2 linked regions of the Maricaulis maris genome follow. The protein of the gene in region 2 interacts with the protein of the main gene of each other region in a pairwise test. Links are inferred from orthologs where the notes say so. Each region holds a gene or a part of one and is shown on either strand. Other genes may lie near its edges.

Region 1 (15,479 bases), 900 kb from region 2 along the record:
GCGGGCGGACATTGACGAAGGCATAGCCCGCGGCACCGGCCGAGAAGGTCAGCGCATCGATACTGTCTTCAATCAGCTGGCCCTGGAACAGGTCGCCTTCCTGTACCGGCAGGATGGCCTGAAGGAATTCCGGATTGAGATCGGGGATCTCGGTGCGGACCGTCACTTCGCCGAAATTGTAGACTTCGCCCTCATCGATCGTGATCGTGATGTAGAAATCGCGTTGATCCGGCGTCAGTTCGGCAACGGCCGAGAGCACACGGAAGTTGGCATAGCCCTGATTCGAATAGAATTGACGCAGCAGCTCGCGGTCATATTCGAGACGATCCGGGTCATAATTGTCGTTCGACGAGAAGAAGCGCCACCAACGCGATTCGCGGGTCACCAGCTCGCGGCGCAGGCGACGGTCGGAATAGCTTTCATTGCCGATGAAGTTGATACGGCGAACGCCGGTGACCGGTCCTTCGGAAATCTCGAAGATCAGATCGACCCGGTTCTGCGGCTGCTCGACGATCTTGGGCGTCACGGTCGCGGCAAAGCGACCGGAGCGACGATAGACTTCGATGATACGCTGGACGTCGGACTGGACCCGCGAGCGCGTGAAGATCGCGCGCGGTTGGGCCTGGATCTCGTCGGTGATCTTCTCGTCATCGATCGCGCTGTTCCCCTCGAGGATGACGCGGTTGATGATCGGGTTTTCCTGCACCCGGACGATCACGATCTCGCCGCGATCCTCCATCTGCACGTCGGAAAACAGGCCGGTCGCAAACAGGGTCTGGATCGACAGGTTGACCAAGCGGCTGTCAAACGGCTGGCCCGGCTGGAGCAGCAGGTAGGACAGGACCGTGTCGGCCTCGACCCGCTGATTGCCCTCAACCAGGATTTGCCGGATCACCGGAGCCGCAACAGGCTGTTGCACCTCTGCCTGGGTGGTTGCGGGAACTTCCGCACCCGATTGTTGTGCCGTGGCTATCGCCGACACGCTCACAGTCATCAGGGCTGCGAAAAGCACGCGCAGTACACTCACCATGGAAGATCGCCGCTTGCTGGGCCCGGTCAGAAAATCTGGCCGAGCAGATAATTCAGGTCATTCCAGGTCGCTACAAGCATCAAACCGAGCACGAAAACAAGCCCCACACGGAAACCGAGTGCTTGGGCCTGCATGCTCAGCGGACGCCGCGCCACCGCTTCATAGGCGTAATACACCAAATGCCCGCCGTCGAGGATGGGTATCGGTAGAAGATTGACCAATCCCAGTCCGACAGAGAGGAACGCAGCAAGATTGATGAGGTTCACGAGCAGCAAAAACACGCTCTCACCGGCGCTATCGCCAGCCTCGATGCTGGTGCTCGCGGTCTGCCCGGCCGCCGTTACAATTCCGACAGGTCCGTTCAGCAGTTCTGCCGACGCCCGCCCGGTCACCACGCGCGACACGTAGCGCGCCGTCATCGATACCACGGACCATGTCCGGTCAATGCCCTGGCCCACGGCTTCGATCGGGTTGTAGCGATCCTGCAGGGCCGATCCCTCGACCGAACCGAGGCCAATCCGTCCCAGCGTACGGGTTCCGCCGAAACGGTCCTCCTCGCGCTGCCCGCGCGGCGCAGCCATGATCACCATGGCGGTGTCATCGCGCACGATCTCGAAGCGCAACTCCTCGCCGGGACGCCAGACCACTTCGGTGATGATGTCCTGGAAAGTATCGATCCGGTTGCCATTGATCGCCGTGATCCGGTCACCGACCTCGAAACCGGCCTCTTCGCCGGCGCCGCCCTCGACCACGCTGCCGACAATCGGCAGCTGGTAGGGCTGGCTGCCAAAGGTCATGGCGATCCCCGAGAAAATCACGATCGCCAGGATGAAATTGGCAATCGGTCCGGCCGCCGTGATGAAGGCACGCTGCCAGATCGGCTTGAAATGATAGCAGCGATCCGCCGCCTCACCCATCTGCTGGCGGAGCTGTGCCAGCTTGTCCGCGTCGGGTTCGCTGGCGGCGCCGGCATCGCCGAGAAACTTCACATAGCCACCAACCGGGAAGGCCGCGACGCGCCACACCGTGCCGCGCTTGTCCCGCCATGACACGAGGGTCGGGCCGAACCCCATCGAGAAGGCTTCGGCATGAACGCCGCAGAATCGCCCGGCCCAGTAATGCCCAAGCTCATGAATCACGACGACGATCGAGATCAGGAAGACAAAGGAGAAAATGGTCAGGAAACCGCTGCCGATCAGGCTCATGGAAACACTATCCGTCGTTATGGGTTTGCAAGGCGCTCGACCATCAAGTCCCGTGCCATCCGGCGCGCGCGGCTATCAATGGCGAAGACATCTTCAAAAGCCGTTAGCGTGCGCGGCATGTCGGCATCCGACAGGCTGCGCTCGAGAACCTCTTCAACGCCTGCGGCGATGTCAAGGAAACCGATACGGTCCGCGAGAAAAGCCTCGACCGCGATTTCATTGGCGGCATTGAGCACGGCCGGCGCGATCCCGCCCGCCTCGATCGCCGCCCGGGCCAGCCGGATCGCCGGGAAGCGGGTCAGGTCGGGCGGCGCGAAGTCCAGTCGGGCAATATCCGTCAGCCGCAGCCGTTCGACCGGTGCCGCCATGCGCTGCGGCCAGGCCAGGGCACTGGCGATCGGCGTGCGCATGTCGGGTGAACCCAGCTGCGCCAGCAGGGAGCCGTCCGCATACTCCACCATCCCATGGATGATCGATTGCGGATGGACGACGACCTCGACCTGGGCCGGCGGCAGGTCGAACAGCCAGCAGGCCTCAATGACTTCGAGGCCCTTGTTCATCATCGTCGCACTGTCGATGCTGATCTTGGCACCCATCGTCCAGGTCGGATGGGCCAGGGCATCGGCCCGGGTCGCTCGGGCCATGGTCTCCCGGGAGGCCTCCCGGAACGGACCGCCCGAGGCGGTCAGGGTGATCGAGCGAATGGCTGCCCGCTGGCCCGGATCGAAAACCTGGAAGACCGCATTGTGCTCACTGTCGACGGGCAGCAGGGTGGTGCCACAGCGAGCCGCCTCGTCCATGAACAGCGCGCCGGCACAAACGAGGCACTCCTTGTTGGCGAAGGCCAGCGCCCGACCCTGCCGCAGCGCGGCCAGGGTCGGCTTCAGACCCGCGGCCCCAACGATGGCGGCCATGGTCCAGTCGGCCTCGCGCGCCGCGGCCTCACAGACCGCGGCGTCACCGACGCCGATCTCGACATGGGGATAGTCCTTCAGCGCGGCCTGCAGCGCCGGGGCCGCAGCCGGATCGGCGATCGCCACGCATTTCGCCTGAAAGCGGATGGCCTGGCGGGCCAGCTCGGCGGCATTGCTTCTGGCGGTCAGGGCTATGACGGCATAGGCGCCCGGCTCCGCCCGGCCGATCAGGTCGAGGGTGGCCAGGCCGACCGAGCCCGTGGCGCCCAGAATGGAAACGCGGCGCGCGGTCATGACGCCTCCCAGCCCAGCGGCCAGACGCGCATGGTCAGGACGGCCACGATCACGGCCAGCATCAGGGCGTCGACACGGTCGAGCACACCGCCATGTCCGGGGATCAGCGTGCCGCTGTCCTTGACCCCGAAGCTGCGCTTGAACACCGACATGGCCAGATCGCCGCCAACCGAAGCCAGGGCAACGGCGAGCGCAAAGGGGATGATCCGGGCGGGATCGAGCCCGAACAGGAGACCGGCCGCCCAGCCCGCCGCACCGCCGGCCAAAACACCGGCCAGGAAACCCGACCAGGTCTTCTTCGGGCTGGTCCTGGGCAGGAGTTTGGGACCCCCGATCCACGTCCCGACGATGTAGGCGAGACTGTCCGCGGCCCAGACAATGGCAAAGAGCAGGACAACCGCCTTCAGGCCGTGATCCGGCTCGGCCCGCATCGCCGCCAGCAGGCCGGCCGACAGCGCGACATAGAGCACGCCCAGCACTTCGCTCGACCAGCCCCGGCGCCAGCGTTCAATGCCGCTGGCCAGGGTTCCCGCAGCGCCCCAGGCGAGCGCGTCGAGCACACCGCTCTGGCCCGCCAGCAATACCGTCCCCGACGCCGTCGCACAGGCGATGGCGTAGGCCACCGGCGGGGCGTCCTTGTCGGACATGTGTATCCATTCCCAGGCCATGGCTGCCGCGAAGGCTGCCACCCAGGCGGTGAAGGCAATATCGCCGACATAGAGCAGCACGACCGCGAGCGGACCGAGGAGCAGAGCCGAAATCAGGCGACGCCGGAAAACCGGATCACGCGGCGCCGACATCGACGCCTCCATAGCGGCGGCTGCGCTGGTGGTAGGTCTTGATCGCGCGCGCCAGGTCCTCGCGGGAGAAGTCGGGCCAGAGCACGTCGAGGAAGACCAGCTCGGCATAGGCGGCCTGCCAGAGCAGGAAATTGGAAATGCGTTGCTCGCCACTGGTCCGGATCATCAGGTCAACGTCGGGCAGAGCCGCCGTATCGAGATGTCCGGCGATCGCAGCCTCATCGAGCGCGTCTGCGTCGAGCTCGCCGGCAGCCGCCTCGCGGGCAATCGCCTGACAGGCCCGGACGATCTCGTCACGCCCGCCATAATTGAAGGCGATGGTGAGGTGGAAGTCGGTATTGTCCCGGGTCCGCGCCTCGGCGCGGTCAATGATCGCGACCAGGTCAGCGCCGAGATTGTCACGACGGCCGATGATGCGGATACGCACCCCGCGCTTGGCCAGCCCTTCCAGATCGGCCTCGACATAATGCTTGAGCAGTTCGAACAAGGCCCCGACCTCATCGGCGGGACGGTTCCAGTTCTCGGTCGAGAAGGAAAAAAGGGTCAGGTAGCGGACGCCCAGCTCGCCGGCGTCCTCGACGATGCGGCGGACGGTTTCAACGCCACGCTTGTGGCCGAAAGAGCGGGGGCGGCCGCGGGATTTCGCCCAGCGGCCATTGCCGTCCATGATGATGGCGGTATGCCACGGTCCCGGCTGGTCAGCGGAAGCGTCGTCGGTCATTCTTTCGCTCCGCCAAACGGGGTGATCAGACCTGCATGATTTCTTCTTGCTTGGTCTTCAGGGTCTCATCAATCCGCTTGATCGCTTCATTGGTGAGTTTCTGGACGTCCTCCGAGAACATTTTCTGTTCGTCCTCGGACAGGTCGCCATCCTTCTCCATCTTCTTCAGCGCGTCCATGCCGTCGCGCCGCACATTGCGCACAGCGACCCGGGCATGCTCGGCATAGCCACCGGCCAGCTTGGCAATTTCGGCGCGGCGCTCCTCATTGAGCGGCGGGATCGGAATACGCAGGAGCTGCCCTTCCATCACCGGGTTCAGCCCGATGCCGGAATTGCGGATCGCCTTGTCGACCGCGCCGACCATGCTCTTGTCCCAGACCTGCAGCGTGATCATGCGCGGTTCCGGAACGGAGACATTGCCGAGCTGGTTGATCGGTGTCAGCGCGCCATAGGCCTCGACCTTGATCGGGTCGAGCAGGCCGGCACTGGCACGACCGGTCCGCAGACCGGCAAATTCCTTGCGCAGGGACTCGATGGCACCGTCCATGCGCCGTTTCAGATCATCTTCGTCGTACTGGTCGCTCATGGCGTTCTGGCTCTTTCTTGGTCTACCGGACCGGGTCTGGCTGGCCGGGTTGAACCGGTCAGGTCTAACCGGCCGGAGTCTCGGTCTTCATCTTGCCGATCATGGTGCACTTGCCCTCCCCGGCCAGCACACGCGCGAGACCATTGGTCTTGTGGATATCGAACACGACGATCGGGATCGCATTCTCGCGCATCAGCGTCACGGCCGATGCGTCCATCACCCGAAGGTCGCGGGTCAGCACATCGAGATAGTCGAGCTGATCATAGCGCTCCGCGTCCGGATGGGTCCGCGGATCGGCGGCATAAACACCATCGACCTGGGTGCCCTTGAGCAGGGCATCGCAGCCCATTTCCGCAGCCCGCAGGGCCGCCGCCGTATCGGTCGTGAAGAAGGGGTTGCCGGTGCCGGCCGCGAAGATCACGACCCGGCCCTTTTCCATGTGTCGGATGGCGCGGCGGCGGATATAGGGCTCGCACACCGTGGTCATGGGAATGGCGGACTGGACGCGGGTCTGAAGGCCGATGCGTTCCAGCGCCGTCTGCATCGCCAGGGCGTTCATGACCGTGGCCAGCATGCCCATATAGTCGGCGGCCGCCCGGTCCATGCCCTTGGCCGCGCCGGACAGGCCGCGGAAGATATTGCCGCCACCGATGACCAGGCACATTTCCGTGCCGGCCTTCACGGCCGCGGCGACTTCGCGCGCGATCCGGTCAGCGGTATCAATATCGATGCCATAACTCTGGGAGCCCATCAGGGCCTCACCAGAAACTTTCAGCAGTACACGCCGGAATTTCGGCGCGCCCGCCTGGCCATCAGCCGGCCCGGATGCAGAGGAATCAGTCACGGCGTGCAGCATATAGAAAGCGGCGGCGCTGGAAAGCGCCGCCGCTTGTTGTCAGGGAGATCAGGACTTGCCGCTTGCAGCAGCGACTTCAGCCGCGAAATCTTCTTCCGGGCCCTTCTCGACGCCTTCACCCAGCGCCATGCGGACGAAGCCGGAAATCGTGACCGGGGTCCCGAGTTCCTTGGACGCCGCTTCAAGAACCTGCTCGATCGTCGAATCCGGGTCCATGACGAAGGCCTGCTTCAGCAGCACGACTTCCTCGTAGAACTTGCGCATGCGACCTTCGACCATCTTCTCGACGATGCTCTCCGGCTTGCCCGACTGACGCGCCTGGTCGGCAAAGACTTCGCGTTCCTTGTCGGCGATCGCGCTGTCGACACCGTCGACATCGACCGAGACGGCCACGGCCGGGGAACCGGCGGCGACGTGCATCGCGATCTTGCGGCCCAGCTCGGCCAGCTTGTCGGCGTCACCCTCGGACTTCAGACCCACGAGAACGCCGATGGCGCCCATGTCGGTGCCGGCCGGATTGTGCACGTAGGACGCAACCACGCCCGGCTCGGCCACAACAACGGCCGCGCGACGCAGGGCCATGTTCTCACCGATCGTCGCGATCAGGTTGGTCAGGTGATCCTCGACCGAACCGCCATTGGCCATCTTGGCAGCCTTGATTTCGGCCACATCACCGCTTCCGCCAATGGCGAGACCGGCGACTTCCTTGACGGCGGCCTGGAACTTTTCGTTCCGGGCGACAAAGTCGGTTTCGGAGTTCAGCTCGACCACGGCACCCTTGCCACCATCGGTGGCAACAGCGACGAGACCTTCAGCGGCAACGCGATCAGCCTTCTTGGCAGCCTTGGACAGGCCCTTCTTGCGCAGCCAGTCAACGGCGGCTTCGAAGTCGCCGTCATTCTCGCTCAGCGCCTTCTTGCAGTCCATCATGCCTACGCCGGTTTTTTCGCGCAGTTCCTTCACGAGAGCAGCGGTAATGGCAGCCATCGGTTTCTCCTGGATTTCGCTTTGGATCGAAACGTTACGCTTCGGTCTTGTCAGATTCGGATGACGCGTCAGCGACGGGGGCTTCAGCTTCGGCAGCCGGAGCGTCCTCGGCCTTGGCTTCCTCGGCCGGAGCTTCGGCAGCCGGTGCCGCTTCAGCTTCGATCAGGGTCTCGACCGGTGCTTCGGCTTCACCCAGATCCATGCCCATCGCCATCTGGCTGTCGCTCATGCCGTCGAGGACGGCGTCGGCGATCAGGTCGCAGTAGAGCGAAATGGCGCGGCTGGCGTCGTCATTGCCCGGGATCGGGAAATCGATCAGGTCCGGATCGCAATTGGTGTCGACCACGGCGATGACCGGGATGCCGAGCTTCTTGGCTTCCTGGATGGCAATGCCTTCCTTGTTCGTGTCGATCACGAACATCAGGTCCGGCGTGCCGCCCATGTCCTTGATACCACCGAGCGAGCGATCGAGCTTCTCGCGCTCACGGGTCAGCATCAGCTGTTCTTTCTTGGTGAGGCCGGCCATGCCGCCCTCGCTCTCGAACATGCCTTCCAGCTCGCGCAGACGGGCGATCGAGTTGGAGATGGTGCGCCAGTTGGTCAGCGTACCGCCGAGCCAGCGCTGGTTCATGTAGTATTGCGCGCAGCGACCAGCAGCCAGGGCGAGCGGCTCGGAAGCCTGACGCTTGGTGCCGACGAACAGGACCCGACCGCCCTTGGCAGCCGTTTCGCGCACTTTCACCAGGGCCTGGTGCAGCAGCGGGACGGTCTGGGACAGGTCGATAATGTGAATGTTGGACCGCTCACCAAAGATGAAATCCTTCATCTTCGGGTTCCAGCGGTGGGTCTGGTGTCCAAAGTGACAACCAGCTTCAAGCAGCTGACGCATGCTGAATTCAGGGAGAGCCATCGATTTTCCTTTTCCGGTTGGCCTCCACGGGGCGGAGCCGCCTGCACCTGCAAGCGACACCGGAGCGTCTGGCCAAAGACCGGACGTAGCCCCGTGTGCGTGATGGCGCGGCTTATAGGCGCGTCATGCCCGCTTGGCAAGCACGCGAACCCGCCGGAAAGACAGTGCTGGCATGCGTTGACGGGCGGCCGTCAGACGGTCTCGACCGAGGCCACGCCCTTCACCCCTTTCAGGGCAGCCTGCAGCGCCGCATCGGCGGAGTGGCGGCCCGGCAGGCGCATCTCGATTTCACCACCATCACGCAGCGGCATCAGCAGGTCGATCACTGCGTCATGACTGGCATCGGCCCGCTTGTTGGCGCGTTCGAGACGGGCATGCACGCTGGTCAGGGCGTCCGCCAGATCGAGTCGGATGCGCAGGCGTTCGGCCGACACCTTGGTGTCGAGCAGCTCGATCCGGTCGGCGAAGAAGGAAATCTGCTCGTCACGCTCATCAACGCGGCAATTGACCAGCACGGCCTGGCCGCTGTCGAGCAGGTCGCGCGAGGTCCGCAACAGTTCCGGCGAAACGAAAACCTCGAACTCGCCGGTGGGGTCGGACAGGGTCGTCCAGGCAAAACGCTCCCCCGACTTGTTCGAAACCCGTTCCTGACGTCGCCGCACCATGCCGGCCAGACGCAGGGCCGTTGCCCCGTCGGCTACGCGGGCCGGCGCCTCGGCGTGGAAGACCACGCCGCGACCGGCGAGATGCTCGCGCAGGTCATCGAGCGGGTGACCGGAGAGGTAAAAGCCGATCGCCGACAGCTCGGCGTCGAGACGCTCGGTGGCGGTCCACGGGTCCGGCTCGGGCAGGCGTGGCCGCTCGAGCTGGGCCTCGTCCCCGCCGCCGCCAAACAGGCTGGCCTGGGCGCTCTCGCGTTGCTCGGCAGCATGCTGCGCCATCGAGATCAGGGTCTCCGCGGAGGCCATGACGCGGGCGCGGTCCGGATCAAGCCCGTCGAACGCCCCGGCCTTGGCCAGGTTTTCAAAGGTGCGCTTGTTGATCTGGCGCGGATCGACGCGCTCGGCAAAATCATAGAGATCGCGGAACGGCCCGTTGGCCTCGCGCTCGGCCACGATATGCTCCATGGCGACGAAGCCGACATTGCGGATGGCGCCGAGGGCAAAGCGGATCGTCCCCTCCTCGACCGAGAAATCGGCCTGCGAGGCATTCACATCGGGCGGGCGCACCTCGATCTTCATGCGCCGAATTTCCTGGAAGAAGGCGGCCAGCTTGTCGGTATTGGCCGCGTCCAGCGACATCAGCGCGGCCATGAACTCGACCGGGTAATTCGCCTTCAGATAGCCGGTCCGGTACGCGATTGCGGCATAGGCGGCGGCGTGTGACTTGTTGAACCCATAGCCGGCGAACTCGGCCACCAGCTCGAAGATATAGGAGGCTTTCTCGCGGCTGACGCCATTCTTCTCGGCGCCCTCGAGGAAACGGACCTTTTGCTTGTCCATCTCCTCCTTCTTCTTCTTGCCCATGGCACGGCGCAGAAGGTCGGCTTCGCCGAGCGAATAGCCGGACAGGATCTGGGCGATCTGCATCACCTGTTCCTGGTAGATGATGACGCCGTAGGTTTCCGACAGCACGCCTTCCAGGTCGGGGTGAAGATTGTCGACTTCCGCCCGGCCGAATTTGCGGTCGACATAGACGTCGATATTCTTCATCGGACCGGGCCGATAGAGCGAGATCAGGGCGATCAGATCCTCGATCGCATCCGGCTTCATCTTCTTGAGCGTGTCGCGCATGCCCGAGGATTCCAGCTGGAACACGCCGATGGCATGGCCCGACTGCAACAGGTCGAAGGTCGCCTGGTCATCGAAATCAATGCCCTCGATGTCCGGCACCTCCTTGCCCGCCGAGGCGATATAGCCGAGGGCGCGGGCGATCACCGTCAGGGTCTTGAGGCCGAGGAAGTCGAACTTCACCAGCCCGGCCGGCTCGACCCATTTCATGTTGAACTGGGTGGCCGGAATATCGGAGCGCGGATCGCGATAGAGCGGCACCAGCTCGGTCAGGGCACGGTCCCCGATGACCACGCCGGCGGCGTGGGTCGAGGCGTTGCGGAACAGGCCTTCCAGTTTCAGGGCGACGGTCAGCAGGGTATCAACCGACTCGTCATTGCGGCGCATCTCCTTGAGCCGCGGCTCGATATCGAGCGCCTGGGCCAGGGTGACCGGGTTGGCCGGATTGGCCGGCACCATCTTGGCCAGACGGTCGACCAGGCCGAGCGGCAGCTGCAGCACCCGGCCGGTATCGCGCACCACGGCCCGCGCCTGTAGCGTCCCGAAGGTGATGATCTGGGCGACCCGGTCATGCCCGTATTGTTCCTGTACATAGCGGATCACCTCGCCGCGACGTTCCTGGCAGAAGTCGACGTCGAAGTCGGGCATGGAGACACGTTCGGGGTTCAGGAAGCGCTCGAACAGCAGGCCGAAGCGAAGCGGGTCGAGATCGGTGATGGTCAGCGCATAGGCGACCAGCGAGCCGGCACCCGAGCCGCGGCCCGGCCCGACCGGGATGTCATTGTTCTTGGCCCACTGGATGAAGTCCGAAACGATCAGGAAATAGCCCGGGAAGCCCATCTGCCGGATGATGCCCAGCTCGAAATCCAGACGCGCGCGATACTCGCTTTCCGGTGCCGCCGCATTGATGGTGGCGAGGCGTGCGGTCAGCCCCTCATGCGCGCGCGCGATCAGCTCCTCGCTCTCATCGCGGCCTCCCACGGTCGGGAAGCTGGGCAGGATCGGCGCGTGGGTGCGGACCCGGAAGGCACAGCGCCGGGCGATCTCGATCGTATTGGTCAGCGCTTCGGGGAGATCGGCGAAGCGCGCATTCATCTCCTCCGGCGTGGTCAGATAGTGATCCGCAGTGACCCGCCGCCGGTCGGCGACCGACACGAAGGAGCTCTCGGAGATACACAGCAGGGCGTCATGCGCCTTGTGCATGCCGGGATCGGTGAAATAGGCCTCATTGGTCGCGACCAGCGGCAGGTCGCGGGCATAGGCCTCGCGGACCAGCCAGTCCTCGGCCTCCAGCTCGACCGGCAGGCCGTGCCGTTGCAGCTCGACATAGAGCCGGTCGCCAAAGGCCGTCTCGAGCTGGCCGAGATAGCTGGCAGCTTCCGGATGACGACCGCCGGTGACCAGACGGTTGAGCACGCTGTCCGGCCCGCCCGTCAGCGCGATCAGTCCGGCACTGTGGTCGAGCACCAGCGCGAGCGGAATATGGGGTTCCTCGGCGCCATCAACATCGAGAAAAGCGGCGCTCGACAGCGCCATGAGATTTCCGTAGCCGACACTGTCCTGGGCCAGCAGGACCAGCGTGCCATCCGGCTCTGCGCGCTCCCCGGGGTGCGGGTCACCCAGACGGACTTTCAGCGTGCAGCCAACAATCGGCTGAACCCCGGCGCCCGACAGCACCTCGGAGAATTCGAGCGCGCCGAACAGGTTGTTGGTGTCCGTCAGCGCGATCGCCGGCATGCCATGGGTCTGGCAGGCTTCGGCCATCTTGGGCATGCGGATGGCACCCTCGAGCACCGAATAGGGCGAGCGAACCCGCAAATGCACAAATGGATAGTGCGCGCCCATACGCCGCTCCCGCATCCGGTCGCGAGGTCCAGCCGGTTCCCCGGCCGGTTTCGCGCCCTGCAAACCGATCCCACCCTGCCCGGCCGCGTGCGCGAACACACGCATCCCGAGTCAGGCGGATCAGTCTAGCGGGTTCAGGCAGCGCCGAGAACCGATCCCCACATGGCGATCATCCAAGCGAAACCCAAAACAGCTGTGGCAGCGGATACATCGTGAACCAGACGGCGCATGTCATTCTCCCCGAAATGCGTGTTCTGCATTTGTTCTAAATCGGGGCGTGACAGGCGTCAAGCGAAATGTTCCACTTTTGTTTCATGGGCGATTCGCGCGCGAGATCGCGAGGCTAGACAGGCTCATAGGGCGTGAGCCGGCCATCGGCGAAGGTCAGGATCCGGTCCATCCGGCTGGCCAGCTCGTGATTATGGGTCGCCACCAGGGCCGCCGCGCCCTCGGCCCGCACGGTCTCGCGAAAGGCCTCGAACACGGTTTCCGAGGTCACCGGATCAAGATTGCCGGTCGGCTCGTCAGCCAGCAGCACGTGCGGCGCGTTGGCCAAGGCGCGGGCGATGGCCACCCGCTGCTGCTCCCCGCCGGACAATTGCGAGGGCTGATGCAGGAGCCGGTCACCCAGACCCAGCTGGGTCAACAGGAGTTCGGCCCGCTCGCGCGCGGCCTTGGCCGGCACACCGGCGATCAGCTGCGGCAGGGTGATATTTTCCAGCGCGTCGAATTCCGGCAGCAAATGGTGGAACTGGTAGACAAAGCCGATCTCGCGCCGGCGGATCGAGGTGCGGTCGCGGTCACTGAGATCCCGCGTGGCGCGCCCCCTCACCCGGACCTCACCGCCATCTGGGCGCTCGAGCAGGCCCGCCGCATGCAGGAGCGAGGACTTGCCGGAGCCGGACGGCCCGACGAGGCCGACAATCTCGCCCGGCGACAGGGTCAGGCTGGCTCCCTGCAGGACCGGCAGCTGACCCGCTTCGGTGACATAGGTGCGATCGATCGCGTCGAGCTCGAGAACAAATTCACTCATAGCGCAGCGCCTCCACCGGATCGAGACGGGCCGCACGCCAGGCTGGCGGGATGGTCACCAGCAGCGAGATCGCAAAGCCGAAGACGGTGATGAAGACCACCTCACCCCAGTCGAGCTGGGCCGGAATGCGGTAGAGGTAATAGACGCTGGGATCCCAGACCTGGGCACCGGTCGTCCAGGTGATGAAGTCCTGGATCGGGCCGATGAAGGTGACGAAGAGAATACCGAGCATCAGGCCGGCAAAAGTGCCCGCCATGCCGATACTGGCGCCGACGATCAGGAAGACCCGCATGATCGAGGCGCGGGTCGCACCCATGGTGCGCAGGATGGCGATGTCGCGCGACTTGTTCTTCACCAGCATGACCAGGCCGGAAATGATGTTCATGGCGGCGATTGCGACGACAATGGACAGGATCAGGCGCATCGCCGTGCGCTCGAACTGGAGCGCGTTGAAGAAGGCCGGATCGAGCCGGGTGTAGTCGTAGACGGTGGCATTGAAGCCGGCGATGGCCCGGATCGTCTCGACGAAGAGCGGCGCCTGGTCGGGATCATCGAGCCGGACCTGGATCAGGTCGACCGTGTCACCGCGCAGGAAGAAGAGCTGGCCCTGCTCCAGCGGCATGAAGGCCAGGCTGTTGTCGATGGTCGAGACACCGGCAGCCAGGATGGCGCCGACATAATAGGCCTTCTGCTGTGGCCGTGCGCCAAAGGCGGACGGCGCGGCCCGCGCCGACAGGAAGGTCACGCGGTCGCCGACACTGACACCGAGACGCTGGGCGACTCCGGTGCCAAGGACGATCACATCGCCACCATTGCGGCCTTCACCGAACTCGCTGAGGTCGCCGAACTGCAGGCCGGTAAGGCTGCGCGGGTCATCCCCGGACTGGACCACATCCATCCGGGCAAGGTCCTCGGGACGCACGGCGAGCACCTGGAGAAAGGTTTCATACCGGTCCGAGGTCGCCATGACCTGGCCGGACACCACCGGATCGGCGCTCTTCACGCCGGTCATCGCCTCGATTTCGGTCAGCAGGCGATCAATCTCGCCGGGATCAATTTCCCGAGTATCGACATAGACATGCGGCTGAAAGCCGAGAAGCTGGTTAAAGAGCTCGGCGCGGAAGCCGTTCATGATCGACATGACGGCGATCAGGCCGGTGACCGCGAGTGCGATGCCGCCGAAGGAGATCCAGGCGATCAGGGCGACGCCGCCATGCTTGCGACGGGCCCGCAGATAGCGAAAGGCGAGCAGGAATTCATACGGGCTGAAGGGACGTGCCCCGCCTGCCGATGCCGAGCCTGCTTCGCCACCCGCCTCAGTCATCGCTGAACGCCCGCGCGGAGAGACGCGCGACGGCGTCTTCCGGTGACAATTCATGGGTCTCGCCCGAGCGACGGACCTTGAGCTCGACCTTGCCCTCTTTCAGGCCGCGCGGCCCGATCACCAGCTGATAGGGCAGACCGATCAGATCGGCGGTGGCGAACTTGGCGCCGGCGCGATTGTCGGTATCGTCATAGAGCGGATCGAGCCCGGCCTTGACCAGCGCCGCATAGGCGCTCTCGCAGGCCGCATCGCACTCGGCATCGCCGACACGCATATTGATGATGCCGACACCGAAGGGCGCGACGCTTTCCGGCCAGACACAGCCCTTCTCGTCGTGATGCGCCTCGATGATCGCCCCGAGCAGGCGCGACACGCCGACCCCGTACGAGCCCATGTGCACGGGACGGATCTGGCCGTCCTGATGCTGGACAACTGCTTTCATCGGCTCGGAATACTTGGTGCCGAAATAGAAGATATGACCGACTTCGATGCCGCGGGCGGAGAGCTGGCGGTCGGCCGGGACCGCCGCGAAGGCGTCCGGCTCGTGCATTTCCTCGGTCGCGGCATAGAGCGCCGTGCGCTGGTCGACATAGGGCTGGAGGTCGCCGTCGAAATCGACATCAGGACCGGGCACCGGCATCTCGACCAGATCGGCATGACAGAAGACCTCACTCTCGCCGGTGTCGGCCAGGACGATGAATTCATGGCTCAGATCACCGCCGATCGGACCGGTATCGGCCTTCATCGGGACAGCCTTGAGGCCCATGCGCGCGAAGGTGTTGAGATAGGCCACGAACATGCGGTTATAGGATTTGCGCGCCGTCTCCTCGTCCAGGTCGAAGGAATAGGTGTCCTTCATCAGGAATTCGCGGCCCCGCATGACGCCGAAGCGCGGGCGGATCTCGTCGCGGAATTTCCACTGGATGTGGTAAAGCAGCTTGGGCAGGTCCTTGTAGGAACGGCAATAGGACCGGAAGAGCTCGGTGATCATCTCCTCATTGGTCGGCCCGTACAGCATCTCGCGATCATGACGGTCGGTGATGCGCAGCATCTCCTGGCCGTAATCATCATAGCGCCCGCTCTCGCGCCACAGATCGGCCGACTGGATGGTCGGCATCAGCAACTCGACAGCGCCGGCCCTGTTCTGCTCCTCGCGGACGATCTGCTCGACCTTGTTGAGGACT
Region 2 (11,598 bases):
AGACGATCTTTCTCCACCTGACCGGACCGGGCGACCGGCTGCCGGACGACTGGATGGCCGGTCAGCTTGAGCGTTTCCGCAAGACCTCGGGCGATGTCGATGCGCTCGCCGCCCGTCTCGCCCATGTCCGCACCTGGGCCTATGCGGCGCACCGCTCGGACTGGACCCGCGACCCGACGCACTGGCGCGGTGTGACCCGCGAGATCGAGGACAGGCTGTCCGACGCCCTGCACGAACGCCTGATGCAGCGCTTCGTCGATCGCCGCACCAGCGCGCTCGTCAAAGGGCTGCGCGATGAAAGAGATTTGCTGGCCGGGGTCGCCAGCAATGGGGAGGTTACGGTAGAAGGCCATTTCGTCGGTCGTCTGGCCGGCCTGACCTTCAAACCGGACGTCCAGGGTCGCGAACTGGAAGCCCGGACCCTGAAATCGGCAGCGCTGCGTGCGTTGCGCCCTGAGATCAACAGACGGCTGGGAGCCCTGGCGAAGACGACCATGGACGACATCACTTTTTCCGATGACGGGCAGATCAGCTGGAATGGCGAGACCGTCGCCCAGCTCATCCCGGGCCCGACGCCTCTCAAGCCCGCCGTCAAACTGATCGGTGGCGATCTCGGCGCTCCCGAGACCCAGTCTCGCGCCCGCGCCGGCCTCGAGGCCCGCGTGGCCAGCTATATCGAGACCCAGCTGGCATCGCTCTTCAAGCTGCGCGATGCCGGTCAGTCCGACGACATGCCCGGTCTCGCCCGCGGCCTCGCCTGGCGCCTCTATGAAGCCGGCGGCGCCCTGCCCCGCCTGACCATCAGCGATGATGTGCGCAACCTGTCCCAGGTCGAGCGGCGTTCGCTGCGCGCCGCCGGCGTGCGGATCGGCGAGCACATGATCTATGTCCCTGAACTGGTCAAACCGGCCCCGGCCCGGCTCAACGCCCTGCTGCACGCGGTGGCGGCCGGTCGGACCGATCTCGCCTGGATGCCGGCCCCCGGCCTGACCTCGATCGCCAATGACCGCTCTCGCAGTCGCGCCGACTACGCCGCCGTCGGCTTTCAGCCTTGCGGACCGCGCGCGGTCCGTTTCGACATGCTGGAGCGGCTCGCCGACACGCTGCGCGAAGCCGGCAAGGATGAAGGCCAGGGCTTCCCGCTGACCGCCGACATGACGGCCCTGCTGGGCTGTTCGGTCGAGGATCTGCGCGGCACACTGACCGCGCTCGGCTATCGCCGCATCCAGAAGGGTCCGGATCCGGAGAAAGCCGAGGGCGAGCGCTGGGACCGGCGTCGTCGCAAGCATGCCGGGCCACGCCCGTCGGCCGAACGCAAACCGGTGGTCACGGCGCCACCCCCGGATCTGTCGGACAGCCCGTTTGCTGCCCTTGCGGCGTTGACGCTCACCGCGCCGCCCGAGCGCAAGCCGCGCCCGGCCCGTAAGCGCCGGCGCAAGGCCGCAGGACACGCCCAGAAAAGCGAGCAGACTCCGAAAGGCGAGCAGACCCAGAAGACCGAGCCGGCCGCCACAAGCGATCAGACCCCGGCAAACGAAGCGGCGGCCAAGCCGACCGCGGACCCGCAGGACTAAAAGGCGCATCCATGAGCGAGATGGGCGAAGGCCTGCGGATCGATATCTGGCTCTGGCATGCGCGCCAGTTCAAGACGCGCAGCCTGGCCACCACCACGGTCTCCAAGGGCCGGATGCGACTGACCAGCGCCGGGACCACCCGGCGCATCAACAAGCCGGCGACCCTGGTGCGCGCAGGTGACATATTGACCCTGCCCCGCAATGGCCGGATCGTGCAGCTTGAAATCCTGGCCCTGGGCACACGCCGCGGGCCAGCGGCAGAAGCCCAGCAGCTCTATCGATCAGTCGACGACGAACAGACGGAAGAGAGCCATGTTTGACGCCATCCGAAACTTCTTCGCTCCGGCCGAAGCCGACCTGCGGCCTGAGACCGATCCCCATATCGCCGCCTGCGCCCTGCTGGTCGAGGCGGCCTTGGCTGACGGTATCTATGCCGATTGCGAGCAGGACCAGATCCGCGTCATCCTGTCTGGCGCCTTCGGCCTGTCCGAGGCCCGGGTGGCGCATGTGCTCGAGCAGGGCGAGGAGCTCGCCGAGAGCGCCATTGACCATCACCGCTTCACCAAGGTGGTGAAAGCCTGCCTGTCACGGCAGGAGCGGATCTCCCTGGTCGAGCAATTATGGCTGGTGGCGCTGGCCGATGGCGAGAAATCGCCCTTCGAGGACGCCTTCATCCGGCGCATCGGGCCGCTGCTTGCGGTCGAGGACCGCGACCGCATCTTCGCGCGCACACGTGCAGAAGCGCGACTGCGGACCCGTTGACAAAAAACCCGTCGCAGCCCATGTCCCGGCAGCAACCTTGTCCCAGATCTGACCACGGCCAACATGACCTATATTGTCACCGACGCGTGCGTGCGCTGCAAATATACGGACTGCGTGGAAGTCTGCCCCGTTGACTGCTTTTACGAGGGCGAGAATTTTCTCGTGATCCATCCGGACGAATGCATCGATTGCGGTGTCTGCGAACCGGAATGTCCGGTCGAGGCGATCAAGCCCGACACCGAGGACGACAAGGACGGCAAGTGGTTGGCCATCAACTCGAAATTTGCCGAGTCCTGGCCCAATATCACGCTCCGCAAGGACGCCCCCGCCGACGCCGATGCGATGGCGGAAGAGACCGGAAAATTCGAGAAATACTTCTCGGAAAAACCGGGCACGGGCGACTAGCCGGATCGGGTTAACCGAACCCTACCGTTTGGAAAACGCCGAATTTTGTGGTATGTTATTCACATTGATGGGTAGCGCCTGTCGCGCCACCTGCCTTTCTACACGGTGATTTGCGCGCAGAATTTTCGATCTCGGAGCCGGATGGGTGCCGGAATTTCTTTGAGAGCGATCTGCGAGCTTTTGCGTTTCCGTGGCAGCAGGGCCCAACGAGAGAGCATCCATGACGAAAAACGACAAGTCTTTCAAAAAGGGCGACTTTATTGTGTATCCCGCGCACGGCGTCGGCCGCGTGACGGGCGTTGAAAAAGACAGCGTCGCAGGGTTCGACATTGAAGTTTATGTCGTCACCTTCGAGCAGGACAAGATGACGCTGCGCGTGCCGACGGCCAAGACCGAAGCATCCGGCATGCGGCCACTGTCCAGCGACCGGATCGTCAAGGACGCGCTGAAGACCCTGAAGGGCAAGGCCAAGGTCAAGCGGACCATGTGGAGCCGCCGGGCCCAGGAGTATGAAGCCAAGATCAATTCCGGCGACCTGATCCAGATCGCCGAAGTCGTTCGCGACCTGCACCGTGCCGAGGACCAGCCGGAGCAATCCTATTCTGAGCGCCAGCTCTATGAGTCCGCGCTCGACCGGATGGTTCGCGAACTGGCCGCGGTCGAGGAAATCGAGCACGAGGCGGCCCGCGTCATGCTGTCCGACTCGCTCGCCAAGAAGGTTGCGGCCTGATCGACCCGATCAAGCAGCGAGACTGATGCGAAACGCCCGGCTATTGGCCGGGCGTTTTCGTTTTGGGCCGGGTTTTCAACGCGTTCCGCTCAATCTGGCCGCCCTCGCCTCACTATTCCCGCTTCGCACGGCACCCGAAGCGCTGAGGTCCCCCGGATCGCGGCGATGCCGCGACCGGGGGATGACGGTGGGAGTTGGGGTGGCATCGACTTTGCACGCCGATTGAACATTCGCGCCTGTCGCGGAGAGATCCATGAAACCCTTGTCAGCCAGCTGGCCGTATCCTTCAAAGCCTCACCGCATCTTCCCTGACGGGCCTTGTCGCGATCCGGGCCACGGAAAACTCATCGCTGGCCGGACCGGCTCGGCCTGCCAGCCAGCCAGCCAGCGGATCAACCCTCGAAACAGTATCGGTACGGGTCCCGTGCGACGCAGCCATGCGCAGTCGCGCGACCAGCGCCAGTGATCCGAAACCCCGGTACGGGCGTAAGCCTCCCTGAAGCGAAGGAGGAAGACCATGCCAAGCGGCCCGACCGTGACTGCGCGTTCCACCACATCGTCCCAGGCACGTGATGCCGGTGAGCAACGTTTCGTGAAATCTGCCATGTCCAGACCGCTCTTGTCGCGCGAAGACGAGTCCGATCTGGCCCGGCGCTGGAAAGATGACCGCGACGAGGCTGCCCTGCACGTTCTGACTGAGGCTCACATGCGCCTCGTCATCGCGGTCGCCGCCAAGTTCCGCCGGTATGGCCTGCCGTTTTCCGACCTGATCCAGGAAGGCAATATCGGCCTGATGAAAGCCGCCGAGCGTTTCGACCCGGAGCGCGATGTCCGCTTTTCCACCTATGTGACCTGGTGGATCCGCTCCTGCATCCAGGACTATGTCTTGCGCAACTGGTCGATTGTCCGGACCGGCACCACCTCGGCCCAGAAATCACTCTTCTTCAATCTGCGGCGGATGCGGGCGCGGATCGGCGACCTGGATGGCATGTCCATCACCCCGGAGAACCGGGAGCAGATCGCCAAGGACCTGCGGGTTCGCGAAAGCGACGTCGACACCATGGTGACGCGCCTTGGCGCCTCGGACCGGTCGCTCAATGCGCCCGTGGGAGATGAGGACCAGTCGCAGTGGCAGGACTTCCTGGTCGACGAGAGTGCCGCTCCGGAACTGGAGGTGATGGAAAAGACCGACAGTGAGCGTCGCTCGGCCTGGCTCGGCCAGGCGATTGACGGTCTCAATCCGCGCGAGCAATTCATCATCCGGGAACGCCGCCTCAGTGAGGAAGGCTCGACCCTGGAGACACTCGGCCAGACGCTGGGAATTTCCAAGGAACGTGTGCGCCAGATCGAGAATGCGGCTCTCGACAAGCTGCGCAATCATCTGTGCGCCGCCGTGGGTGACCCGGTCGAAGCCGGCCTGATCCCCAGCGCCTGATCGCACGCCTTCCAGCCGGGACCCCGCCTGACGGGTGCGGGTCCCGCTATGGCGCGCAAGGGCGCTTCGTCCTTCAAGACGGAGGCCGCCTGCCTGCCCGCCCGCCCGCTTGCTCTGGCCAACCTTACCGTTGTGTTTGATGGGCTGGAGGTCGACCCGCGGCGAACTCCCGGAGTGCGCGGACAAGTTTGGCATCGGCGCCGTGCGCCCAACCCGGGCGCATGGCCTGAGCCGTTTGCGCGCCCCAAGCGACCGGCGGGTCCGCAGCCATTCGCATCGCCAGGCGTCAGCGCGCGATGACCGGGTCAGACGTCTCGTCGAGGACTTCCAGACGAGCCGGATGGTCCAGCGTCATCATCGGACCATTCTCAACGCTCAGCCAGCCTCGCACCCGGACACGGCGCCCTTCGAGCGTGTCGGGTGACAGACCCGCCGCGCTGAAGGCCTCGGCATCTTCCGCGTCGATGCGAACCGTAAAGTCAGTGCGATAATCATTGCCGAAATTGAGGTAGATGCGGCCGGAGTCCAGCTGGACCGCGTCGAGGACGCGGCCGCTCACGATCTGCGCGCTGCCGACATCCTGGGCCAGGGCATCGGGATGGCTGTCCCGGATCCGGTTGGCCGGATCGCCCCACAGGCCCACACCCTGCGATCGGGCGCGGGCTTCAACCGCGAGCAGGTCTGTGGCGTGGGCATGATTGTCGGCATGGGTCATGACCCGGGCCAGGCCTGCTTCGAGGAGCCGGTATTGCAGCCAATCCGAGGGACCGGCGCCTCCGTCATCGCCAGACAGCTGTTCATCCCGCCTGCCATCCCGTAGCCCGTTGGTGCGGACCTGTGCCAGTGCCCGGTCATAGCGGTCCCGGCGCAGGCCGGAATAGATCAGCGAGACCTCTTCCCCCTCCAGCCAGAGCCCAAGCTGCGCCGACGCGGCTTCGGGCACCGGCGTATCAATCTCCGCGAGGCGGACCTCAATCACCCCGTCTGCTGTCTCAACCGACAGGGTCAAGGCGCCCGAGAGTCCCAGGAAGCGCCCTGTCTCACCAGCTGCGCCAGCGGGTTCCGCGCGGACCGCCGGCTGCGGACCGTGTAGTGCGTCCTGCACGGCAGCCGACGGACCACAGGCCAGCGGCCCTGAGACGAGCACAATCAGGACAGGCAGAAACAAGCTTTTCATGGCCTCATCTCCTTATATCCTGAACATACACGCATTAGTTGCAGGCAGCAAGGACACGCGCCAAAAAAGATGCGGCAAAGCCGGCCGGGCTTTTACCGTTCCGTTTACCATCTCCGGGTAAGTCTGGCGGAAGACATGTCAATCAGGGACACCCTCCGATGAACGCCTACGCCTACACCGACGATACCGTTGCCCCTGCGGGCGGAAATGCCGACACCCACGCGATCGCCGAAGCCGTTGGCGAGTCCGCCGCACGCGCCTCCCAGGGCGCAGAGGCCGCCCAGGTCGCCCGCGATGCGATGAACCAGGTCGAAGAGTCCAGCCAGGTGCTTGAGCGCCGGGTCGAGGCCCTGACCGATGCCTCCCAGCGCATCAATGCCATCCTGTCGACGATCGAGGCGATCGCCAGCCAGACCAATCTCCTCGCCCTGAACGCGACCATCGAAGCGGCGCGTGCCGGCGATGCCGGCCGCGGCTTCGCCGTTGTCGCCGGCGAGGTCAAGGCCCTGGCCGGCCAGACCGCGAAAGCCACCGAGGACATCGCCTCGCGGATCGCGGCGCTCGACAGTGAGGTCAAGGAAATCCTCGACGGCGTCCGCGGCTCCGGCCAGTCGGTCGCCCGCGGCAAGGTGGCCGTCGACCAGATGACCCAGGCGACACAGGAAGTCGCCCATCAACTCAATTCGCTGCGCGACCGCGTCCGCTAGAGCCACAGCCAGACAGCCAGATGACAAAGAGGAGCGGGCGCCGCATGGCCCCGCTCTTTTTTTTGTTTGTCAGGCCGGTCATGGCCGGAGACACCCGGCTCGCAGCGTTGATCCGACGGCCACCGGATCAACCCGGTGTTAACCAGCGGATCAATTTAAGGCTTTGTTAACCGCGCTGGTTAGCTCGATCGATAGGTAGCGCGGGAATACTGCACGCATGAAATTTGGCGGAGGGCCTCATGCGTAAGTATTTCAAGTCTGGAGCGGCCGCAGTTGCACTACTCTCCCTGTCGGGACTGTATGCACCTGTAAATGCGCAGGAATCGAGCGATCAGGATGCAGCCGGGGACACGTTCCTGCATCCCTATCGGGGCGACATCAATCCGTTCTGGGGGGATATCAATCCCTTCCGCGGTGACATTAACCCGTTCCGCGGAGACATTAATCCCTTCTACGGCGACATCTCGCCATTCTGGGGCGATATCAATCCCTTCTGGGGTGACATCAATCCGTTCGGTGGGGACATCAATCCCTTCTATGGGGACATCAACCCGTTCTGGGGCGACATCAATCCGTTCGGCGGGGACATCAATCCGTTCTGGGGCGATATCAATCCATTCTGGCAGGACGTCGGCCCGATCTGGGGCGATCTCAACAGCCAGTGGAATGAAGCCGCCAACGACAATGGCGACTACCAGGCGATCTCCACCGGGCTGGCGGACGTGATCAGTCGTGCCGAAGCCGTGTTTGGCGAGACCGTTCTGGCCCGTACCGGCCAGACCATGGACGAGGCCTTCATGGCCGAACTCCTCGCCCGCTTCGGGATTGATCTCGATGATCCTGACAGCCTCGCCTCTGTCACCCAGGCCGAGCGCTCGGAATTCTTCCTGACCTTCTATGACAGCCTGATGTCCTTCTCCGGGGTCGACCACGTCGATCACTGGATGCCGGCCATCAACTGGTCACCGGCCCTGGCCGCCAGCTATGACAGGGGCTATCGCCCGACCGTGGGCGTTCTGGACTTCAGCGTCCGGGACGTGGATACCAACTCCGTCCGCGGCCAGCATGGTGAGCGTACCTATCTCAACGTCAATCATGGTGACGCGGTCGCCAGCCTGATCGGCGCACCGATTGACGGTGTCGGCATCATGGGTGTGGCCCCGCACGCGTCCATGCTCTTCTACAATCCGTTTGACGAGTCCCACACGGCGAGCTGGTCCGATGTCGCTGACGGCATCGACCGCCTGGCCCGTGGTGGCACGCATGTCATCAACATGTCGCTCGGCGTACCGGGCTGGACCCTGCACCAGGAATGGGCCGAGGTCTTCCGTCAGGATCGCGTTGCGACCCATGCCCAGAACATCACCTTTGTGGTGGCGGCCGGCAATGACGGCTCGACCCAGACGACCGACCTCGACTGGACCGGCGTTCCGGTGCTCGACAATCTGATCATTGTCGGCTCCGTCGATCCGCTCGGCAATATGTCATCCTTCTCCAACCGTCCGGGAGATGCCTGCCTGCTGGTCAATGGCGTCTGTGAAGACGGCAACCGGCTGATGGATCGCTATCTGGTTGCTCCGGGTGAGCTCCTGCTTGTCGCCGACGGCGAAGGCGGCGTGACACGGGCCACCGGCACCTCCTTTGCGGCCCCGCTGGTCGCTGGAGCTGCGGCACTGGTCAAGGGCTGGTGGACCTGGCTCGATGGCAGCGAAGTCGCTGACGTCCTGCTGCTCTCGGCCCGCGATCTCGGTGACCCGGGTGTCGACGCGGTCTACGGGCGCGGCATGCTGGATGTGGCCGGTGCCATGTCTCCGCTGGATCCGGCCAATCTCTACGGCATAGATCGCCGTGGCGACCCGGTCGCGGCAGAAAGCCTGATCATCACAGGTGGCCGCCTGACGCTGCGCTATGCAAACAAGAACCGGGTAACTGTGTTCGAGGATATCGGTGACAGCTTCCGCGACTTCACCATCACCGTCGATGACCTTCTGGTTGGCAGCACGCTGGCTGAATCGGTGGCAAGCGCCTATGCCGAGCAGTACATCTTCGAGCGCACCGATGCGGCCTTCACGGGGACGGCTTTCTCGGACGTTTCAGAGGCCTCACGGGTTCTCTCCCGCGAAGGCAATCTGACCCTGACCGCGACAGCCGCCCGCCTCGATCCTTCGAACCCGGGCCTGGCCCGCAATCTCGGTTTCCATGCGAGCATCGAGCTTCGCGATGAAACCAGCGGCCGCTCCATGGCCATGGGTGTTGGCGAAGGCGCGCTGGCCCTGTCGAGCCACAACGCCTTCAACCTGTTCTCGGACCATCGTCCGGAAACCGGTGGCGTCAATCCGGTGCTCGGCTTTGCCTCGGGCGGTGCCTTTGCGGCCAGCCGCTTCACCCTGTTCGGCGATACCGAGCTATCCTTGGGTGTCACCACGACGATCGAGGAAGCGGTCTATGCCGTCCCCGGTACCGGCGAGGAGCGCGCCCTGTTTGACGGCGTCTCGCCCTACCAGGCCGCGGCGGTCAATCTCGAGATCGTTCATCCGTTGAGCGAGACCCTCACGGTCAGCGGAACCCTGACCCAGCTGCACGAGGCGACCGGCCTGCTCGGCGCCCAGGGCGGTAGCGTCCTGGCCTTCGAGGGCGGTGCCGATACCACGGCCCTGACATTCGGCCTGGAAGCGCGTCCGTCGGGCCGGCTGACCCTTGGTGCCTCGTTCACCGCAGCCCAGACCCGGACCACGCAGTTCGATCAGGGGTTGATCGCGGTGGCGGATCGCATCGACAGCACGGCGGCACAGATCTCGGTCCAGTTTGACACGGTTCTGGGTCAACGCGACGGGATCCGCTTCAGCGTCGTCCAGCCGCTACACATCGAGTCAGGCTCGCTGAGCTATACCGGCATGGCCGTCACCGACCGCGAAACCGGTGCCCTCGGCGTTCAAACAGAGACGTGGGAACTGGGTGGGCGTCGTCCGGTCTATACCGAGCTGATCTACTCCACCCCGCTCGGGTCGGACCACAGCAGCCTGAGCCTGTTTGCCCGCCAGAACCTGTCCGGCGAAGAGACGAGCTCCGAGTTCTCCGCTGCGACAACCGGCGCCAGACTGCAGCTGCGCTTCTAGGCCTCTTCCAAGGCTGATCATCAAGGGCGCCGACACCTGTCGGCGCCCTTTTTGTTAGCCGGGTTGCGCGTCACGGTTGATTAGCCATTTCTTCAATCATGCTTGGTATAGGAGAAACGTGCAGGCGGCAGGCCGCCACAGGAGAAGTCGATGTTCGGACAGGTTTGGAAACTCTTGATCATGGTTGCTATGTCGTGTTCCGTCATCGTCAGCATGACCGATGCGGCATTGACCCAATCAACCGTTCCCGCACCGGCATACCAGGACGCCATCGAGAGCGCTCAATCGGTCATGATGGCCGATCCAACCGAGGCCCTGGCGTTGGCCGAGCTGGCCGAGGCACTTGCCGCCGAAGCCCTTCCCGAAGCCCGTGACATGGCCTTTGCATCCGCATGGTGGCTGCAGTCCGAAGCCCTCACGCGGGTGGGCCGCGCCGAGGATGCCTTTCCGCTTGCGGCACAGGCCCTGGACCGTCTTGGCGAGGCCCCGACTGCGACCAAGTTGCTCGCCGATATCTACACCTCGCTCGGGCGCATCGAGAAAGTGCTCGGGCAACACGGAGCCGCGCTCGACCACTATCAAAAGGCCTATGAAATCTATCGGGAGCTCGGCGATCGGCGCAGCGAGTCGATTGCACTGCAATCCATGGCGTCCATCTACACGGACGCACAGCAATACGATCGCGCCGTCGAGTATTTTCAGAATGCCCTCGATCGGTATCAGGACAACTCGCTCGTCCTCGCAGCCCATAACAACATGGCCAATGCCCTGACCCAGCTCGGACGCTTCGAGGAGGCTGAAACCTCTTTTGCCGAGGCGATCGAGCTGGCCCAACGGATGGAAAGCCCGATCCTGGAAGCCCGGATCCTCAACAACCTCGCCAATATGGAAATCGAGGCGTCGGATCTGGAGGCTGCGGAAGCGGCGATCAATACAGCCTTCCAGCTGGTCGCCGATGACGGCACGTTCGAATGGATCCGCTTTTTCTGGGGCGTGCGCGCCCAGATCGCGTTCGGCCGTGGCGACAGCCTTGCAGCGGTCCGCTTTCTGGCGATTGCCTTCTCGGGCGTGAACCTCGAGACAACCTCCCAGAACTACGCAGAGATGCACGGGAGCGCCGCCGAAATCTACGCCGCGCACGGTGACTGGTCCTTGGCCTATGATCATTTGACCGCGTTCAAACGGCTCAGCGATGAGCGGGCGCGGTTCGCCGCTTCCACCAACACAGCGCTCGTCGGCGCGCAGTTCGATTTTGCCGAACAGGAGCTTGAGATCGAGCAGTTGCGGTCCGACAGTCTCGAGCAGGAGCTCGCGCTCGCGCAATCCCGCCAGTCATTGAATCTCATAGTCGCGCTTTTGGTCGGTGCCTTCGGCGTTATCATCACGGTCTTCCTGGTCGCTCGCGCTCGCGCGGTGCAGGCAAAGGCCCGAGCCCTTTCAGAAGAGCTCTACACGGACGTGCGGTCAGGCCTCCCGACGTCGGCGGCTCTTGAACGCGACCTTGCCAAGCAATACGAGGCCAGCGAGCAGGTCGCCGTTCTGGCAATTGCCCTTGCACGCCAAAAACACCTGGAAGGCGCCCTGGGCCATACCGCCTATGGCAAGCTGGAAATTGCCGTTTCCGAACGGCTTTCGACAGTCTTTGAGGCTGCCAATCCGTATCGTTTGTCGCCCGGGCTCTTTGGCCTTCTG

The links.
Region 1: the proteins of AAA969_RS11560 (region 2) and rpsB interact in binary tests that used the Escherichia coli proteins (3 or more experiments, as listed by UniProt). The link is inferred for Maricaulis maris from one-to-one orthologs.

Annotation. Positions count from the first base shown.
Region 1 is NZ_AP027270.1:1,530,749-1,546,227, forward strand. Bases 6,366-9,117 are described here. They hold rpsB (30S ribosomal protein S2), read right to left. Parts: upstream 8,304-9,117; coding sequence 7,428-8,303; downstream 6,366-7,427. Other genes in these bases: pyrH (UMP kinase), read right to left, coding at 6,366-6,406; tsf (translation elongation factor Ts), read right to left, coding at 6,455-7,393; dnaE (DNA polymerase III subunit alpha), read right to left, coding at 8,495-9,117. In the rest of the region: outer membrane protein assembly factor BamA, read right to left, coding at 1-1,030; AAA969_RS07175 (M50 family metallopeptidase), read right to left, coding at 1,057-2,235; dxr (1-deoxy-D-xylulose-5-phosphate reductoisomerase), read right to left, coding at 2,253-3,443; AAA969_RS07185 (phosphatidate cytidylyltransferase), read right to left, coding at 3,440-4,243; AAA969_RS07190 (isoprenyl transferase), read right to left, coding at 4,227-4,964; frr (ribosome recycling factor), read right to left, coding at 4,990-5,550; more of pyrH, read right to left, coding at 5,615-6,365; more of dnaE, read right to left, coding at 9,118-11,938; AAA969_RS07220 (ABC transporter ATP-binding protein), read right to left, coding at 12,282-12,971; AAA969_RS07225 (lipoprotein-releasing ABC transporter permease subunit), read right to left, coding at 12,964-14,295; proS (proline--tRNA ligase), read right to left, coding at 14,288-15,479. UniProt on the Escherichia coli protein: Required for ribosomal protein bS1 (rpsA) to bind to the 30S subunit.
Region 2 is NZ_AP027270.1:2,436,094-2,447,691, forward strand. The notes cover bases 255-3,239. They hold AAA969_RS11560 (RNA-binding S4 domain-containing protein), read left to right. Parts: upstream 255-1,585; coding sequence 1,586-1,894; downstream 1,895-3,239. Other genes in these bases: AAA969_RS11555 (helicase-related protein), read left to right, coding at 255-1,574; AAA969_RS11565 (TerB family tellurite resistance protein), read left to right, coding at 1,887-2,336; fdxA (ferredoxin FdxA), read left to right, coding at 2,400-2,741; AAA969_RS11575 (CarD family transcriptional regulator), read left to right, coding at 2,962-3,239. Outside these bases: more of AAA969_RS11555, read left to right, coding at 1-254; more of AAA969_RS11575, read left to right, coding at 3,240-3,471; AAA969_RS11580 (RNA polymerase factor sigma-32), read left to right, coding at 3,989-4,906; AAA969_RS11585 (thermonuclease family protein), read right to left, coding at 5,193-6,083; AAA969_RS11590 (methyl-accepting chemotaxis protein), read left to right, coding at 6,242-6,790; AAA969_RS11595 (S8 family serine peptidase), read left to right, coding at 7,030-9,906; AAA969_RS11600 (EAL domain-containing protein), read left to right, coding at 10,057-11,598. UniProt on the Escherichia coli protein: Involved in the recycling of free 50S ribosomal subunits that still carry a nascent chain. Binds RNA more specifically than DNA. Binds with very high affinity to the free 50S ribosomal subunit. Does not bind it when it is part of the 70S ribosome.